Regions from separate parts of the Agrobacterium sp. LEGMi-208b genome, predicted to be linked through region 2. Evidence: riboswitches for the same ligand, from Rfam matches in the RefSeq annotation. Region 2 holds a riboswitch; each other region holds the start of a gene.

Region 1 (6,481 bases), on a different replicon from region 2:
GGAGCTTGTAGTCGGAATTGGCCCGCTTGTTAGCGTCGAAGAAGGCGGAGGCTTCATCACCGCCAAGCGTAACTTCGCCATCTCCCGACATTTCCTTCGCCTTGTGAACACTCGCCGACGTATCGGCAACGACCGCAAGCGCCGCAGCATCCGCTGCCATCTGCAGGTCCGATTTGATCGCCATGCCATGCGTCACATCAAGCGCCACGCCAGCGACGCCAATCAGCGGCACCATCAACAAGGCACTGAGAATGCCGAAATTCCCTGATTTGTCCTGCCAGATATTCTTCAAATTCGCCCCCCGGAACCCTGCCGGAGACGAGACTTAGCCAAATACTGTTGAAAGTCAGTTTCAATGGATAACTAATTTTCGATAAATCTAATTTCCAGAATAACTAATATTCCGATCGAAAAATGTTTTCCGTCACGCCAGCGGCAGGCATGGACAGCGCTTTGAACCGCTTTCGGGCACAAGCTTCAACTCGTCAGGCGCGGCGTGCTGATCGCCTTCTTGAACAGCGCCGACATCGCTTCGCTGATACCCTGCGAGGGGCTGACTTCGAAGAACAGGCCCGGGGAGGCGCATTGCTGCATGCGCGTGCCGATTTCCGACTGGAACGGGGCGATCCATTTATCGTAGTGCTGATTGCCGGGAAGCGGCAGATAGGTGGTGTAAAGCACGGCGATACGGAAACCTTGTTTTTTGAGGTCGTCGCACAGCTTGGTGTCCACGGGTTCCTGACATCGCCCATTCCAGATTACTGGCTTTGTACATTTCTTGGGCTTTTGGCTATCGGCCACACCATCCGACACAAAGAATACGATTTTCTCAGGGGTAGCAGAACTGGCGCCATTCCCCGATTCTCCCATTTTTGCTGTGATCTTCGTCAGCGCGCGATCAAAATTGGTGTGCTGATCGAGATTGTATCCATGGCCGGGAACTGACATCAGTTCAATTTCGCCGACCTTCTTCTTGGCCGCCTGCAAATCCGACGTGCGCGACACCACCTCCTGGAGGTCTTTATCGGGAAAGGCATCGTCTGCCGTCTTTCCGAAAGTGTAAACAGCAATGCGATACTGATCTCTTTTTTTGCGCGTGTCCTCAGCCGTGTCCATCAAGCTCGCGGTCGCCTTTGCGACCACATCAATGCGCGTCGTCGCGTTGATGTAACCCTTGGCCTTCGGGTCTTTATTTCTGAGCCGGAAATAGGTGCTGTTGGGATCGGACGAACCGTCTGCCAATGAGAGATGGCAGGCGAAAGCGCATCCGATCGCCTTTTTCATTGTTGCCACATCGGCGGGCGTTGCGCCGACGCCCATGGAAGGCGAGTTATCGAGCAGCAAATAGAAATCGGTATAGGTTTCCGTTTCATATTTGGCAGTTGCACTGCCGGAAACAGTAAGGAAATTCTTTCCCAATACCCTGGAGAGCGTCGTATTAAGCGAAGCTGTAAAACTCACTGACGATTCGATCACAGTGCCATTCTTCTTCACCTGTACATCGAGCGCCAATAGGCGATATTCCGGGTTTCCTCGCTGGTTGCTGTGAAAAAAAGCCTCCGCCTCTTCCTTGCCGACCGAAATGACGCCATCGCTTGCCATTCGCCTTGCGGCCTGAGCACTGGCCGAACTTTCCGCAACCACGGCCAGAGCCGCAGAGTCCGCTGCCATCTGAAGATCGGATTTCACGCTCATGCCTCGCACGACATCAAGCGCAACACCGGCGGATCCGATGATCGGTATCATCAACAGAGCGCTGAGAATGGCAAAGTTTCCAGACTTGTCCCGCCAGATGCTTTTCAATTTCGTCCCCGACCTTCTTTGGCTGCGGACGACATTTACTCGGATGATCTTGCGATATAGTTTATACATATAACTAATTGTCGATAAATTCGATATACCTAATAACTATATTTAAGTAATATATAGACAACGCATGACCAGTCGGCAGAGGCCGTTGACATTTTTAAAACTTGACCTACAAAACAAGCTCTTCCGAGGGGAGCACCTGACGGTGCTGAGATGGCGACGAGCCGGACCCTTGAACCTGATCCGGGTCATGCCGGCGTAGGAACGGAACTGTCGCGCCTTGGAGGCGCTACCCTTTCTCTTCTCCGCTTCGCCTGATCTCCGTGATTGTCACATCTGGAGACCAATGATGATGCTGAAACCTTCCACCCTTCGCACGCGGTGCGTTTGCGTCTGAGGTCCGGCTCATGCGTGCCACCCATGCGCTGAACGGTGTCGGTCTTCTGCTCCTTCTCTGGCAGGCCGGCACGTGGCTGTTCGCACCGCCCCGCTATATCCTGCCATCGCCCGTCGATGTCGCCGGCGCTTTCCTGCGCCAGCCCGGCTTCCTTTTCGGGCAAGCGCTGGTAACACTCGGAGAAATGGCGCTCGGGCTCGCCACAGGTATCACCGCCGGCATTGTCGTCGCTTTCACGATTGCCGCCATCCCGCGCCTCGGCCGCCTTGTCTGGCCCATGGTTCTGGTGTTGCAGGCTTTTCCGGTCTTCGTGCTGGCCCCCATCCTCGTCCTCTGGTTCGGTTTCGGCATGGCTTCAAAAGTGGTCATGACGGCGATCATCATCTTCTTCCCCGTTGCCTCCTCTTTCACCGACGGCCTCAACCGCACGGATCGCGCCATACTCGACGCCGCCTCGCTGACTGCGGCGAGCCACTGGCAGATCCTCACCCGGCTGCGTGTACCGCTGGCGCTGCCCTCGCTGATCTCGGGCTTGCGGGTGGCGGCGCCGCTCGCCCCGCTCGGCGCCGTCATCGGCGAATGGGTGGGCGCATCCGCAGGGCTCGGGTTCGTCATGGTCCAGTCCAATGCCCGCATGCAGACCGACACCATGTTCGCCGCCATGGCCATTCTCGCCGTGATGGCAGTGCTGCTGCGGCTTGTCGTCGACCGGGCGACAGCCAATCTCGCCCCCTGGGCCAAAGAAACAGAACATACCATTCCTTTCAGATATTTACGGAGACTTTCGGCACCATGAAACGAACTCTTCTCTCCCTCGTCGTCGCGGCTGTTAGCGTCCTCGCACCCATGCCGTCACAGGCGGCCGACAAGCTTACCGTCCTGCTCGAATGGTTCGTGAACCCCGATCACGCGCCGATGGTGATCGCCAGGGAACGTGGCCTCTTCGCCGATGCCGGGCTGGAGGTGGAACTGGTTCCGCCCGCAGACCCCTCCGCCGTACCGCGCCTCGTTTCGGCAAAACAGGCCGATATCGGCGTGCATTACCAGCCGAACCTTTATCTCGATCACGATGCCGGCCTGCCGCTGGTGCGTTTCGGCACGCTGGTCGAGACCCCGCTCAACACCGTCACCGTTCTGGCCGACGGACCGATCAAGAGCCTGAAAGACCTGAAGGGCAAGAAGGTCGGTTTTTCCGTTTCCGGTTTCGAGGATGCGATGTTGAAGCGCATGCTGGAAAAAGAGGGTCTGACGAAGGATGATGTCGAGCTGATCAACGTCAATTTTTCGCTCTCGCCGTCGCTGATCGCCGGCAAGGTGGATGCCACGCTGGGCGGTTTCCGTAATTTCGAACTGACGCAGATGAAGCTCGAGGGGCATGAGGGCCGCTCCTTCTTCCCGGAGGAGCACGGCGTGCCGGCCTATGACGAGCTGATCTTCGTCACCCATCGCGATCTCGTAAAGGACAGCCGCCTGCCACGTTTTCTCTCCGCCGTGGAGCAGGCTGCGATCTTCATCACCAACCACCCGCAGGAAGCCTGGCAGCTTTTCATCAAGGCTTATCCGAACCTCGACGATGCGCTGAACAAGCAGGCCTTCTTCGACACACTGCCGCGTTTCGCCAAGCGCCCGGCGGCGCTCGACCGCACCCGCTACACCCGTTTCGGCGCTTTCATGCAGGAGATGCAATTGATCAAGCAGGCGCCGGCAGCAGACGACATCGCCGTGGAGCTGCAACAGCCATGACCGGCAATAGTCCGACCGCGGCAAAGGCCGCCGAACTTCTTGAAAAAGTCAGGCAGGCACGCCCGCGCGTGCATTGCCTGATGAACACCGTGGTGCAGAAATTCACGGCCGACGGCATCACCGTCGTCGGCGGAATTCCTTCCATGACCACCTCGCTCGAGGAAATCGAGAGCTTCGTTGCCAAGGCCGATGCGCTGACCGTCAATCTCGGCACACTGGATGCCGAGCGGCGCAAGGTCATCCGGCTGGCGATAGAGATCGCCAATGCATCCGGCAAGCCGTGGATCGTCGATCCCGTGCATTGCGATTATTCACCATCAAGGCTGGCATTCGCGCGCGAACTCATCGCACTTTCCCCGACGATCGTGCGCGGCAATCACGCCGAAATGAGCCTGATCGGTGATGTGCCTGGTGTGGTGAGGATCGAGACCGGGCCTGTGGATCATCTAAGCGACAAGACCCGCAGCGTCAGGATATTCAACGGCCATCCGTGGATGGCGAAGGTGACAGGAACAGGTTGCCTTTCTGGCGGCGTCATCGCCGCCTTCATGGCGGTGGAAAAAGACGCGCTGACGGCGGCGGCCTCCGCCCTTGCCGTCACCGGCGTTTCCGCCGAACTCGCCGCGAAACACGCCAGCGGCCCCGGCACCTTCGAACCGGCGTTTCTGGATGCGCTTTCCGAAATTTCCGGTGAGGACATCACAAATCACGCGAGGATAGAGCATGAACAAGGTTGATTACCGCCTCAACGCGCTGGTCGATGCGAGCCTTGGCGACGTCGCGTCGCTGCCGGAGCTGGCTCTGGCCGCCGCACTCAACGGCGCCACCATTCTGCAATATCGCGACAAGCACGGCTCGACGCGGGCGATGATCGAAAACGCCCGCGCCATTCACGAAGCCATCACCGGCACCGGCGTGCCTTTGGTCATCAACGACCGGGTGGATGTGGCGCTCGCCTCGGGCGCGGACGGGGTACATCTCGGCGCTGACGACATGGATGCCAAGACCGCAAGGCGCATTCTCGGCGAAAAGGCGATCATCGGCCTCACCGTCAAGAACCGCGCCGATGCGGAACGCGCGGCCTCGATGCCCGCGGACTACGCCTGCATCGGCGGCGTGTTCGAAACCGTTTCCAAGGTCAACCCGGACAGGCCGGTCGGTATCGACGGTTTTTCGACGCTGCGCGCCCTGTTGAGGGAATGGCGGCCGGATATGCCGGTGGGCGCCATCGCCGGTATCGATCTTGCGCGTGTACCGTCCGTCATCGAGGCGGGTGCGGATGGTGTCGCGGTCATTTCGGCCATTTTCCGCGCGGCCGATATTGCCAGCGCAACCAAGGACTTCCGCGCCGCAATTGACGCCACGCTGAAAGCGAGACAACCATGACATCAATTGCATTGACCATTGCCGGCTCCGACAGCGGCGGCGGCGCGGGTATCCAGGCCGACATCAAGACCTTTTCCGCGCTCGGCGCCTATGCCGCCAGCGTCATCACCGCCATCACCGCCCAAAACACCAAAGGCGTGACAGCTGTGGAGGATATTTCGGTCGCCACCATCGTCGCGCAGATGGACGCCGTCTTTTCCGATCTTGCCGTCAATTCGGTGAAAATCGGCATGGTATCGCGGATCGAAACCATCGCCGCCATCGCGGAACGGCTTCGGCAGCAACCGCAGCCGGTGGTGCTCGATCCGGTCATGGTGGCGACGTCAGGTGACAGGCTGCTGCATGAGGATGCCATCGAGACATTGCGGCGCGACTTGCTGCCGCTCGCCACCATCGTCACGCCGAACCTGCCGGAAGCGGCGCTGCTGACCGGTACGCCGATTGCGGAGACGGAGACGGAGATCGCCCGTCAGGCCGAGGCGATCCTGAAGGCGGGCGCGAAAGCGGTGCTCATCAAGGGCGGCCATGGCGATGGATCTGAGAGCACGGATTATCTGTTTGCGGACGGCGCCATGCGGACGCTTTCCGCGCCGAGGGTGGAAACGAAGAACGACCACGGCACCGGCTGCACGCTGGCTGCGGCAATTACGGCCCATCTTGCAAGGGGTAGTGAGTTGCGGGAGGCGGTTGGTCTTGCGAAGGATTATCTGAACGGAGCGCTCGATGCCGGGCGGGAACTTGCCGTTGGACATGGGCGGGGACCGGTGCATCATTTTTATCGATGGTGGGGGTAGCGATGAGAGGGCAGAGTTTGGGGCTTTACCCCCCTCTGTCCTGCCGGACATCTCCCCCTCAAGGGGGGAGATCGACAAGCGGCCTGCTCTCCATATTCTGTAAGCCATAACATCTGTGGCGAAATGGTTGCGTAGGCCCGAGCGAAAGCCTCACCCGATCTCCCCCCTTGTGGGGGAGATGTCCGGCAGGACAGAGGGGGGTGGCCGCATATTCTGCCGCTCGTAAAATGCGACTACCGCCCCTTCGGCGTCGCCAGCACATTCCGGATCGCAAAACTCGAATGAATGCGCGAAACCCCGGGCAGCTTCGACAGAATTTCCTTGTGAATCCGCTCGAAATCCCCAGCACTTT
Region 2 (6,481 bases):
CAGCAGCCGGACGGGACGAGAAAGAGAAACCTCCCGCGTGCCGAGATAGAGCATCTCCCCCCGCACACCGCGAAGGCTGGAAATCGTTCCCACCGCCGCAGGCCCGGTGCAATCCACGACCCGGTCGAACGGCTGTTCGTCCAGCGGAGTACCCATGTGGAACCGCACACCCATGAGGCAAAGCCGCTCATATAGCGATTGCAGCGCGAGGCGCGGATCGAGATGCCCTTCGTCCGAGAAATAAAGTCCGGACCTGAAGCGACCGGCAAGATCGGGCTCCAGACCGGCGATTTCGCCCTCATCCACCCAGCGATACCCGCTGGTCCGCGAGGCGAAACGGGATAGCTCCGCCTTGTCACGGGCGGGTGCGACGACCAGCGTGCCGTTGCGGACCACAAGACCGGGGACCGCTGCATCCCACCAGTCGAGCGCCGCCTGGCCGAGCGTCAGAACCGCCGCTTCCGCATTTTCGCGCTCGCACCAGGGCGCCAGCATGCCACCCGCATACCACGATGCGCCGCGAGAGGGTTCGGCATTGCGCTCGCAAACCTCGACGCTAATGTCGTTCCCCGCCAGTTCGAAGGCCGCCGTCAGGCCGGCGACCCCCGTTCCCTTGATGAGAACACGCATGTTATTCGGCACTCGCGGACGTCGAAAGCGGCATGTAAAGCTCGCCGCCTTCCTTGAAGCGTGCGGCCATGGCCTCCAGCCCCTCCTTCTGCGCCTCGGCGCGGATATCGTGGGAAATCCGCATCGAGCAGAATTTCGGCCCGCACATGGAGCAGAAATGCGCGACCTTGTGCGCCTCCTTCGGCAAGGTCTCGTCGTGGAAGGAACGCGCCGTATCCGGGTCGAGCGACAGGTTGAACTGGTCTTCCCAGCGGAACTCGAACCTTGCGCGCGACAGCGCATCGTCCCGCACCTGCGCAGCCGGATGGCCCTTGGCAAGATCGGCGGCATGAGCGGCGATCTTGTAGGTGATAACGCCAACCTTCACGTCGTTACGATCCGGCAGGCCAAGATGTTCCTTCGGCGTGACGTAGCAGAGCATCGCCGTACCGAACCAGCCGATCATCGCCGCCCCGATGCCTGAGGTGATATGGTCGTAACCGGGCGCGATATCTGTCGTGAGCGGCCCAAGCGTGTAGAAGGGCGCCTCGCCGCAGGTCTTCAGCTGCTTGTCCATATTCTCCTTGATCTTGTGCATCGGCACATGGCCGGGGCCTTCGATCATCACCTGGCAATCTTTTGCCCAGGCGATTTGCGTCAACTCGCCCAGCGTCTCCAGCTCGGCGAACTGCGCCGCATCATTGGCGTCGGCAATCGAGCCGGGCCTGAGGCCGTCACCCAGCGAGAAGGAGACGTCATAAGCGCGGCAGATATCGCAAATCTCCTCGAAATGCTCATAGAGGAAACTTTCCTTGTGGTGATGCAGACACCACTTGGCCATGATCGACCCGCCGCGCGAGACGATGCCGGTGACGCGGTTGACGGTGAGCGGAATATAATGCAGCCGCACACCGGCATGAATGGTGAAATAGTCGACGCCCTGTTCCGCCTGCTCAATCAGCGTATCGCGGAACACGTCCCAGTTGAGATCCTCGGCAATGCCGTTCACCTTCTCCAGCGCCTGATAAAGCGGCACCGTGCCGATCGGCACCGGCGAATTGCGGATGATCCATTCGCGGATATTGTGAATGTTGCGCCCGGTCGAAAGGTCCATGACGGTATCGGCACCCCAGCGGATCGCCCAGACCATCTTCTCCACCTCTTCCGCCATGGAGGAGGTGACGGCGGAATTGCCGATATTGGCGTTGATCTTGACCAGAAAATTGCGGCCGATGATCATCGGCTCAAGTTCCGGGTGGTTGATGTTGGCGGGAATGATGGCGCGACCCGAGGCCACTTCCTGACGCACGAATTCCGCCGTGACATAATCAGGGATATGCGCGCCGAAACTCTCGCCGTCACGCGCAAGCTTTTCCTTCGCGGCCTCGCGTCCGAGATTTTCGCGGATGGCGATGAATTCCATTTCCGGCGTGATGATGCCCGCCCGCGCATAGGCAAGCTGCGTCACCGCCTTGCCCGCCGTCGCTTTAAGCGGCTGGTGGCGCACGCCAAATTCCGGCGTCAGCCGCTCGCCGGTGGCAAAGCCGTTATCCTCCGGTTTGACGTGCCGGCCCTCATAAGCCTCGACATCGCCGCGCGCCACGACCCAGTCGTGACGCAGTCGCGGCAGACCCTTTTCAATCAGAACGGGATGGGTCGGATCGGTATAGGGGCCGGAGGAATCATAGACCGTCACCGGCGGTTCGCCCGCCGTCGGGTGCACCGCGATCTCGCGCATCGGCACGCGAATATGCGGATGAAGGATTCCCGGTTTATGGATTTTCGTGGAGGCGGCATGCGGTCCGGTGGTAACCGACAGCGGGATAGTCTTGGCAGCGATATTCATCTTGAGGCTCCAAAGTTTGACTGTGGAGACCCAGTTCGAGCCGGAATGATGGAAAATACCGAAGTGCCGATACGCGGCGCCATGCGCCCGCCCGACATCAGGTCTTTGCACCGTCCCTACGCCAGTATGAACTGGATCAGGTTCAACGGGTCACTGCGCATGAAAGCAGAATCTCAGCCCCTTGACGGGACACCCCTGGTGAATGGCCACAGCAAAAGACACCACCCGGCTTTTGTCAAGGCCGCTCATCAACGCTTGGCAAAGGTGCGGGAATGGCGCATGCTGCCGTTAGTTGTAATTAACCTAACGGTTTAGGTGAATATTATCGTTTGCGGCATAACGATAAGCACAAACCTTCCTAGTGTTGATTTCATTGGAGATACGTCGGAATGAATGCGACTATTCGTGAAATACTGGCAAAATTCGGCCAGCTTCCCACCCCTGTCGATACGATTGCAGATGAAGCCGATCTTTATGCAGCGGGCCTGTCTTCCTTTGCGTCGGTGCAATTGATGCTGGGTATTGAAGAAGCTTTCGATATCGAATTCCCGGACAATCTGCTGAACCGCAAGTCCTTTGCGAGCATCAGGGCGATTGAAGACACCGTTAAGCTCATTCTGGATGGTAAAGAGGCAGCCTGATGAACGTGACCGTGGCGCCGCAGGATGAAACGCTGTCCGCGCGCGCGGGCCGTGTCGCGATCATTGCCGCAAAGCATGCGGATGAGGTGGATGTCACCGGCCGCTTCCCGCAGGAAGCCGTCGATGCCTTGCGGCAGGAACGTCTGCTCGGCATTCAGGTGCCCTCCTCGCTCGGCGGCGAAGGCGCCTCCGTTCAGGAGATCGCCGACATCTGCGCCCGGCTCGGCCAGGCCTGTTCGGCAACCGCGATGATTTTCGCCATGCACCACATCAAGCTGTCCAGCCTGGTGGAGCACGGCGTGGAGAGCAGCTGGCATCCGGGCTTCATGCGCCGCGTTGCCGGCGAACAGCTTCTGCTCGGCTCCGCCACCACCGAAGGCGGCATCGGCGGCAATCTGCGCAACTCCATCTGCGCGATCGAAGTCGAAGGCGATAACTGCCGGCTGGAAAAGGATGCCACCGTCATTTCCTATGGCAGCAATGCCGATGCGATCCTCATCACCTCGCGCGCCCACAAGGATGCCGCGCCCGCCGATCAGGTGATGACCGTATTCCTGAAAAACCAGTATACGCTCGAGAAGACCCATGTCTGGGATACGCTCGGCATGCGTGGCACCTGTTCGGATGGCTTCCTGTTCCGCGGCGAAGCGCCGGCGGTACAGATTTTCCCGAAACCTTTCGCGGAAATCGCCGCGCAATCCATGCTTGCAAGCTCGCATCTCCTGTGGAGCGCCGTCTGGTACGGTATTGCCTCCGACGCGGTGCTGCGTGCGCAATCCTTCGTCAGGGCCGCGGCCCGCAAATCACCCGGCACCGCCCCTCCGGGCGCGATCCGCCTTGCCGAGGTTTCCACCAAGCTGCAGGTGGTCAAATCCAACATCATCGCCGGCATCAAGGCTTACGAGGATACCAAGAGTGATCCCGAAAAACTGATGTCGATGGCCTTTGCCGTTGCCATGAACAATGTGAAGATCTGCTCTTCGGAAACCATTCTTGAGATCATCGATCATGCCATGCTGGTCTGCGGCATCATGGGCTACAAGAACGGTACGCCCTATAGCCTCGGCCGGCACCTGCGCGACGCGCATTCCGCCCGGCTGATGATTTCCAACGACCGTATTCTCGGCAATTCTGCCAATCTCCTGCTGGTTCACAAGCAGGACACCAGCCTCTTGGGATAAGACCATGGACATGCAAACATCGTTTCTCGATCGACTGTTCGAAGAAGGCCTGCTGATTGAAACGGGTGTGGACGGTCTTTATGGACGCAGCGGCCAGTTCGAGGATGTGATTGCCGCATTCGAGCGGCTGATCGACCGCACCGGTGGCGCCGATGGCGCCGAAGCGATCCGCTTTCCGCCCGGCATCAACCGTGCCTATTTCGAAAAGAGCGGTTACATGAAGAGCTTCCCGCAGCTCGCCGGCACTGTCCATTCCTTCTGCGGCTGCGAACTCGACCATGTCAGCCTGCTGAAGACCATGGATGAGGGCGGCGACTGGACCAAGGACCAGAAAGCCACCGACATCGTGCTGACGCCGGCGGCCTGCTATCCGCTTTACCCGACGATTGCCAAGCGTGGCGCCCTTCCTGCCGGCGGCGGTCTTTATGACATCCAGTCCTATTGCTTCCGCCATGAGCCTTCCAAGGATCCGGCCCGCCAGCAGCTTTTCCGCATGCGCGAATATGTCTGCATGGGCACCGAGTCCGACGTCACCGAATTCCGCCAGACCTGGATGGATCGCGGTGTGGAGATGATGAAAGCAGTCGGGCTCGACGTCACCATCGATATCGCCAACGATCCCTTCTTCGGCCGCGCCGGCAAGATGCTCGCCAACAACCAGCGCGACCAGAACCTGAAATTCGAGCTCTTGATCCCGGTCACGTCAGCGACCAGCCCGACGGCCTGCATGAGCTTCAATTACCATCAGGATGCCTTTGGCCAGAAATGGGGCCTCAATCTTGCGAATGGCGATGTCGCCCACACCGCCTGCGTCGGTTTTGGCCTCGAGCGCATCGCACTCGCATTGTTTGCCCATCACGGTCTCGACGTGAAAAAATGGCCTGCAAAGGTCGTGGAAACCCTCTGGGGCTGATTATCCATGCGGCAGATTTTTCCGGGTCTCGATCCCCAAAACTATGTGCAGCATCCGCTTCATTCCTCTGAAAGAATGTGGCCGGAGACCAATTGCTACATCGATTTGTGGATCGAGGTACTGGCCTCGAAAGGATTGCCACCGGAAGCCATGTTCGGTTTCACGCTCACGCAGGATTTCGAAGGTGACCAGTTCACCTTCTTCAAGGTGCCGCTGGAAGATCTCGAAGCACTTTATGGCGTTCGCGCCACCGAACTTGCGATCTTCGATAAGGTGGAAAACCATATCGAGGCACAGCTCGAGCGCGGCCGCATCTGCCTGATCGAGATGGACAGCTTCTATATGCCCGACACCCATGGGGTGGGATACCGGAAGGAACACGGCAAGACCACCATCGCCATCAACCGGCTCGATCTCGAAAAGCGGGAACTCGATTATTTCCACAATGCCGGCTTCTTCCATCTCTCCGGCGAGGATTTCGACGGGCTGTTCCAGCATCACCTGGCCGAGACCGACCCGCCTTTCCTGCCCTACACCGAATTTGCAAAATTCGCGGACGATAATTCCTCACCCACACATATTCGCAAGACGGCCGAACGGCTGCTGAAATTTCATTTTTCGCGGCGGCCCTCCGCCAACCCGGTCCGTGCTTTTGCCAGCGTTTTTCCGGCACAGGTGGAAAAGGTCGCCGACAGGCCCTTTGGCTTCTTCCATAAATATGCCTTCAACACGCTGCGCCAGCTCGGCGCGAATTTCGAACTGGCGGCAAGCCATTTCGAATGGCTGGACGCGGACGGTTTCTCTGAAGCAAGAGACCAGGCGCTCAGGATTTCCGAGGTTGCCAAAACCGTTCAGTTCCAGCTCGCCCGCGCCGTTACCCGCCGCAAATTTGATGCGCTGGCCACCGTGCTCGATCCAGCAGCGGATGCGTGGGATGGCGTGATGAAAGCGCTTGCGACCAAACTCACTGATGCCAGCGAGGCCGCGTGAGGATCTACCTTCCCGGCGAAAGCGAGGAATTGCTGAGTGAAGGCTGGACGCTGACGCTGACGCCCGCCGGTGCCTGTGAGACGCCGTCCGATATTCCGGCATCGCTCGAAAGCTTCCACGTCTCCGTTCCCGGCACCGTGGCGCAGGCGCTGGAAAACGCCGGAAAATTCGACCGCCTTGCCCCGGCGCCCCTCAATGACAGGGATGCATGGTACCGGCTGACGATGATTTCCGATGCCAGTGAGCGTGCCACCCTGCGCTTCGATGGTCTTTCCACCATTGCGGAAATCTTCTTCAACGG
Region 3 (6,481 bases), 160 kb from region 2:
CCTTGACCGTTTCCGGCAGCAGGCCGGCAACCCAGCCGCTGGTCAGATAATTGGCAAGGCTCGTCTGTTTCGGATCGGCGACGCCGTCAAAACGGATCGCCATATCGCCCGGTCCCGTCGCCAGAACGGCCTCGACCTTGTTGTCGATGACGAAACCTTCCGGCACGTCGAAACGGATGCCGAGCGTTCCATGCAGGAACGTCTGGCCCCGGACATAACCTTCCTGCGGGCTATCGCCATAAAGCAGGCCGTCTATGCCATCCAGAAACCAGTCGCGACCACGATCCCCGACCTGGCCGTCCTGACCGAAGGCGCGGGCATGACGGCGCGCAAGCTCGATGCGCTGCGGCGTGTTGGGGTGGCTGGAAAGGAAGTCGAGGCTCTGGTCGTTTTCGGGATCGGCCGAAGAGAACCGCGCATAGGCCGCCATGGAATCCAGAAAACGCGGCGAGGCAAAGGGATCGTAACCGGCCTCGCCCAGCATCCGCACGCCGATCACATCCGCCTGCAATTCCTGCTGGCGTGAAAAGGCCGCGAGCCGCAGCTTGCCGCGCGCGAGCGCCTGCTTGCCGGCAAGATCGCTGGACAGCACTTCGGCAACCACGCGGCTGGCAATTACCTCCGCCTCTTCCCGGCGCTGGCGTTCGATGCCGTGATTGGCGGTGACATGGCCCATCTCATGTGAAAGCACGGCGGCCACTTCCGAAGCATCGTTGGCAAGTGCCAGCAGTCCGCGCGTCACGTAAAGATATCCGCCCGGCAGCGCAAAGGCGTTGATGGCCGGCGAGTTGAGGATAGTGATGCGATAGGATTGCTGCGGGTTTTCCGAAACGGCCGTCAGAGCGCCGGCGATACGCGCGACAAGCCGCTCCGTCTTGGCGTCACGATATTCACCGCCATAACTCGCCACGATGCGCGGATGCTCGCGCGCACCCATCTGGGCACGGGGATCATTCTTCTGCACCTCTTCCACGGTCTGCGGATTATCCGACGGGCGCAGGGTGGACTGGTAGGCCGGGCTGAAGAGAGACTGGCACGACGACAGGAACACCGCAGACGCGGTCAGCACGGAACAGGCGGCAGCCATCCTGCCCGAACGGCGAAGGCCTGAACGGGAGAAGAGCCTCCACTGTGCAGTCATGCTATTTCTCATTCTCTATGCCTGCCCCTAACGTTCCTGATCATCCGTTAATTGCAGACCAGAATAACAGATTCGCCCCAACGGGCGATGAATGCCAAAACGGTAAAAACGATCCATCAAGTCCGGATTATTCCTGAAGAACGCAATAATTCCCATCTTTTCTCGGGCAACAACTTGAAACTGGCAAGTGCAAATTAGCGCCATTGAAGTCATCTAAAGCGATTGCCAGCGGCACACGTCGAAAATAAGGCGATCACCCGTTCAGAAAACTGTCCACCGCCTTCACATTTTGTGTGGCGAAGAAATCTGCGGTCGGGCCGGTATAGACAACACGGCCGCGTTCAAGAAAAACCACCTGCTGCGCCAGCTTTTTTATGTCGTCGGGGTGATGCGTGACAATAATCACCGTGTTTTTTGTTTCTCCATGCAAGTCGAGAAGCAGGGACGTCATACCCGCCCGCAATCCCGGATCGAGTGCCGCAAAAGGCTCATCGAGCAGCATGACCGGTTTTTTCCTGACCAGCGCGCGCGCCAGCGCCGCCCTCTGCCTTTCTCCGCCGGAAAGCGTGCCTGGCAAGCGCTTGTCGAAACCCGCAAGCCCGACACGAACGAGGGCCTTCTCGATCCGTTCCCGGTCTTCCACCCGCAATTTCAGCCCGGGGCTGACACCCAGAGCGACATTGGTGAAAATATCGAGATGCGCAAAAAGATTATTGTCCTGAAAGATCGATGAGACCGGTCTTTCCGAAGGATCGAGCGCAGTCACGTCCTGTCCGCCGATCATGACGCGGCCGGAATCCGGCGCCTCGAAACCGGCGACGAGGTTGAGAAGCGTCGACTTGCCCGAACCGGACGCGCCGACGACGGCGGTTATCCGGCTTTGTGGGAATGTGCAATCGAGGTCGAAATCCTGTGTTCCAAGCCGCAGCCTGACCTTGTCCAGCTCAACGGCAAAATCATCGCCTGTCATATGCTCGCCCTTGCTGGTTGGGATTGCCGTGAAACGCCGCCTGCGGCAAGCAGCAGGCAGATGATGCCGAGAAGGAAGGCATAACCGGCGGCGTCATTGGTGCGATAGCTGCCCATATTGCTATAAACCAGCCATGGCAAGGTGACGAAATTTTCCGACCCGAACAGGGCAACCGCGCCTAAATCGCCAAGAGACAGGGCCATGGCAAAGGAAAACGCCATGGCCAGCGGCCGCCACAGAACCGGTAGATCGGCGAACCGCAATCGCGTCAAGCCCTGAAGCCCCAGACTGGCGGAAAGCCGGCCGGTGCGCAAAAAATGACTGGTGAAAGCCGGCTCCAGAACCCGCATGGAAAGCGGCAAAGCCATCAGCATATTGATAAGCGCCACGAGGACGGGCGCATAGAAGCTGACATCGCCGAAGACCCGCAATAGAAGGAACCACCCGCTTCCCAACACCACAGGCGGCACCAAAAGCACCAGCGAAGACCCTGCCCCAAGCAGAGCGGAGAGGAAGCGCAGTGGTTTCCCCGCCTGCCGTCTGGAGCCTATCTCCTGCCGTGCGCCGATGATCGCCATGCAGCAGAGCACGACAAGGGCTGCGGAGAGAAGGGCGATTGCAAGACTGGTCGCCGCCGCGCGCAGGAAAATCGGCGCGGACAAAAGACGCGGCAGATCGGCCCTCAAGCCCGAGACGGCTATGGCGACAAGCGGCAGGCCGATCAGCAGAATTACGAAAACGATTGCCGCGCCATCCCAGAGGCGGGCGCCAATGCCCTTGCCATCAAAACGGTGATGGGAACGACCGAGCGACGGAATTTCCGCTTCGGGCGACGGTAAAAAAGCGAGAAGTCCGAGCAGGATTGCGGTGAGGGCAATCTGCAGAACCGAAAGCGCAATCGCCCGCTGCGGATCGAAATCGAACCGCAGCGCCTGATAGATCGCGACCTCCAGCGTCGTGGCCGCCGGCCCGCCACCCAACAAAAGAACGAGCGTGAAGCTGGTAGCGCACAGCATGAAAACAAGCCCGGCAATGCCGGGAACGAGACGCGCGACTGCCGGCCATTCGATAAAACGGAAAATCGAAACCGGCCCCATGCCGAGGCTCGCCGCCATGCGCCAATATTCACCCGGAATACGCTCCAGCCCGGCGAGCATCAACCGGACCGAAAGCGGCAGATTGAAAAACACATGGGCGATGAGGATGCCGGAAAGGCCATAAATGCTGAAAGGCTCATTCGCCCCGGCAAAAACCAGGGCCGTATTCAAAACACCCTGCCTGCCCCAGATGGTGATGATGCCGAAGGCGCCGACGATGACAGGCAGACCCATCGGCACCGCCATCAGCCTGATGATCCAGATCCTTCCCGGAAATACGCGTCGCCGGCCAAGCGCCAGCGCCACTGGCAGGCCGAGGACAATAGAAAGAACAGTGGAAAGCGTTGCCTGATAAAGCGTGAAGCGCAGGATGCGCAGCGTATAGGCATCCATTATACCGGCCGCGGACGCACCGGCATCAAAGGACAGGAGAGCTGCAACGGCGAGCGCCATGAACAGGAAAACGGCGGCAAAAGCCGCCGTTCCGAAAATGATCGACCGCCGGTAATCACGACGCAGCATCATGCGCGGGTGTGCCTCTTCCTCAATTCATGCTCATGGCGGCAAGCCATTCATCGATCCATGCCTTGCGGTTCTTCGCCACCTCTTCCGGATCCATCAGGAAAGTCTTCTGCGGCACGACGAGTTTGGAAAACGCCTCCGGCAAGGGCTTCGAGGTTGCCGCAACCGGCATCATCCAGTTGTTTTCCGGAATGGCATCCTGAAAACCCGATGTCAGCGTGAAAGCGAGGAATTGCTTTGCCAGTTCCTTATGCGGTGCATTTTTAAGGAGACCGGAAACCTCGATCTGGATGTAATGCCCTTCGGAAAAGGCGGCGGCCTGATAACGATCCGTCTTTTCCGCGACCATGTGATAGGCGGGCGAGGTGGTGTAGGAGAGCACCATCGGCACCTCCCCCTTGGTGAAAAGGCCATAGGATTCCGACCAGCCCGGCGTAACGGTGAGAATACGCTTCCTGAGCTTTTCCCAGGCTTCCGGCGCCTTGTCGCCATAAACCGATTTCACCCACAGCAGCAGGCCCAGACCCGGCGTGGAGGTGCGCGGGTCCTGAATGGCGATCTTCTGCGCGGCGTCGCCTTCAACGAGGTCCTTAAGGCTCGTCGGCGGATTCTTCACCGTCTGCGTGTCGTAGATGACGGCGAAATGACCGTAATCATAGGGAACGAAAACATCGTCCTTGTATCCGCCCGGCACCTTGGCCGCCGATGCATCGATGCCGCTGGCATCGAATAGACCGGTCTGTTTTGCTTCCGCGACAAGATTGGTGTCGAGACCGACGACGACATCCGCCTTGGACCCCGCCCCTTCAAGCTTCAGGCGATTGAGTAGCGCCACACCATCGGCCACGCCGACGAAATTGACCGTGCAATTACAAACCTTCTCGAAGGCCTCCTTCACCTTGGGACCGGGACCCCATTCGGAAACGAAGCTTTCATAGGTGTAGACGGTCAGTTCCTGCCTGTCCTGTGCGACGGCAAGACCGGGCAGAAACAGCGAAGCGGCAACGAGGGAATTCAGGAAAAGACGACGGCGCACGGGTATCTCCTCAAAAATCGATAGGGAAATAGCCGCCTGCGTTAAAGCCGTCTAATCCCTCCGCCGGTATGAACCGGATCAGGTTCTTCGGGTTGGCAAGCCTCTCAGCCTTTTGCGTCCAAGCACAAAAGACACCCCGTTAGATCAAGATGATGGTGTAGTCCCGCCGTCCCTGATTGGCAAGATGGCCGAGGTCAGCCCTGCTCCGTCATATGCACCAGTTCCCAGACATGCCCATCGGGATCCTGAAAGCTGCCGGCATACATGAAACCATGGTCCTGAACGGGCTTCCAGCCGCTACCGCCGGAGGCAAGCGCGGTGGCGATCATCCGGTCGATTTCCTCGCGGCTTCCCGCAGAAAGACAGGTCAGAACTTCGGTGGTGCGCGTCGCGTCGGCAATATCGCCGTTGATGAAATCACGGAACCGCCCCTCCTGGAGAAGCATCACGAAGATGTTTTCCTCAACGATCATGCAGAGCGTGCGGTCATCCGAATATTCCGGGTTGAAGCTGAAACCGAGAGCCGTGAAGAAGTTCCTTGATGTCTCGATATTCTTGACCGGCAGATTGACGAAAATCATGCGCATTTTCACAACTCCTCCAAACGAACGCCGGCATAGAACGGCAATTCCGCTTTTCTGTCAAAGGCCGAAGCAGGACCGGTCAAACGAGAGCCCGATTGCCTTCAGCCCTCCAGTTCCTCGCGCAACATCTCCAGTTCCAGCCATTCTTCTTCCATGGCCTCCAGCTTGTCGCGCAGCTTCGACATTTCCTGCGCCAGCGTGTTGAAGGCATTCGGGTCCTTGGTGAAAAGCTCAGGGTCGGCCATGCGCTGCTCGCGTTTTGCGATTTCGCTTTGCGCCTTTTCCATCTCCTTAGGCAGATTTTCGAGCGCGAATTTCTGCTTGAAGGAAAGCTTGCCCTTGGCCTTTGAAGGATCCTGCGATGGGGAGGCCGAAGGTGCGGCCTTCGCCTTTTCCTGTTTTTCCGCCTTGCGTTTTTCTTCCGCAGCACCCTTGCGCTGCGCCATCATGTCCGAATAACCACCGGCATATTCAATCCATCGACCATCCGGCTCGTCCGGATTGACGGGCGCGATGGTGGAAGTGACGGTGCGGTCGAGAAAATCGCGGTCGTGGCTGACGAGAATGACGGTGCCGGAAAAGCCCGCGACGATTTCCTGCAAAAGATCGAGCGTTTCGATATCGAGATCGTTGGTCGGCTCGTCAAGGATCAGAAGATTGGTCGGCCGCGCCAGAATGCGCGCCAGAATGAGACGCGCGCGCTCGCCGCCGGAAAGGTTGCGGATCGGCGTGCGGGCCTGTTCCGGCTGGAACAGGAAATCCTTCATATAGCCGGTAACATGCTTCAGTTCGCCATTGACCAGCAGGTTTTCACCCCGGCCATCAGTCAGATAATGCGCCAGCGTATCGTTGGGATTGAGATCTTCGCGCTTCTGGTCGAGCGTCGCGATCTCCAGATTGGTGCCGAGCTTCACCGTGCCGCTATCGGGCTCCAATTGACCGGTGAGCATCTTCAGAAGCGTCGTTTTACCGGCGCCGTTCGGACCGACGAAACCGATGCAATCGCCGCGATGGACGCGCAGCGAAAACGGCGCGACGATCACCCGCTCGCCGTAAGCCTTGGTGATGGCCTCGGCCTCGATGACCAGCTTGCCGGATTCGCGCCCTTCGGTGACGGTCGCCTGCACCGTG

Evidence for each region. A riboswitch is a leader RNA that binds a small molecule or an ion and turns the genes downstream of it on or off. The one in region 2 is predicted to bind thiamine pyrophosphate.
Region 1: linked by a shared signal. The riboswitch ahead of AC5YUO_RS16145 (ABC transporter permease) and the one ahead of thiC (phosphomethylpyrimidine synthase ThiC) in region 2 are both predicted to bind thiamine pyrophosphate.
Region 3: linked by a shared signal. The riboswitch ahead of thiB (thiamine ABC transporter substrate binding subunit) and the one ahead of thiC (phosphomethylpyrimidine synthase ThiC) in region 2 are both predicted to bind thiamine pyrophosphate.

The regions. Positions count from the first base shown of each region.
Region 1 covers NZ_CM183446.1:298,468-304,948, forward strand. The annotation lists gene AC5YUO_RS16135 (pilus assembly protein TadG-related protein) at 1-292, opposite strand, end outside; gene AC5YUO_RS16140 (TadE/TadG family type IV pilus assembly protein) at 478-1,803, opposite strand; TPP riboswitch at 1,989-2,091, shown strand; gene AC5YUO_RS16145 (ABC transporter permease) at 2,217-3,002, shown strand; gene AC5YUO_RS16150 (ABC transporter substrate-binding protein) at 2,999-3,949, shown strand; gene AC5YUO_RS16155 (hydroxyethylthiazole kinase) at 3,946-4,686, shown strand; gene thiE (thiamine phosphate synthase) at 4,673-5,335, shown strand; gene thiD (bifunctional hydroxymethylpyrimidine kinase/phosphomethylpyrimidine kinase) at 5,332-6,129, shown strand; gene AC5YUO_RS16170 (Lrp/AsnC family transcriptional regulator) at 6,363-6,481, opposite strand, start outside.
Region 2 covers NZ_CM183445.1:1,915,898-1,922,378, reverse strand. The annotation lists gene thiO (glycine oxidase ThiO) at 1-630, opposite strand, end outside; gene thiC (phosphomethylpyrimidine synthase ThiC) at 632-2,455, opposite strand; TPP riboswitch at 2,551-2,662, opposite strand; gene AC5YUO_RS09320 (acyl carrier protein) at 2,845-3,096, shown strand; gene AC5YUO_RS09315 (acyl-CoA dehydrogenase family protein) at 3,096-4,277, shown strand; gene AC5YUO_RS09310 (amino acid--[acyl-carrier-protein] ligase) at 4,282-5,190, shown strand; gene AC5YUO_RS09305 (DUF1839 family protein) at 5,197-6,180, shown strand; gene AC5YUO_RS09300 (beta-mannosidase) at 6,177-6,481, shown strand, end outside.
Region 3 covers NZ_CM183445.1:1,759,478-1,765,958, reverse strand. The annotation lists gene AC5YUO_RS08630 (M48 family metalloprotease) at 1-1,087, opposite strand, end outside; gene AC5YUO_RS08625 (thiamine ABC transporter ATP-binding protein) at 1,395-2,111, opposite strand; gene thiP (thiamine/thiamine pyrophosphate ABC transporter permease ThiP) at 2,108-3,733, opposite strand; gene thiB (thiamine ABC transporter substrate binding subunit) at 3,753-4,766, opposite strand; TPP riboswitch at 4,805-4,915, opposite strand; gene AC5YUO_RS08610 (VOC family protein) at 4,961-5,353, opposite strand; gene AC5YUO_RS08605 (ABC-F family ATP-binding cassette domain-containing protein) at 5,452-6,481, opposite strand, start outside.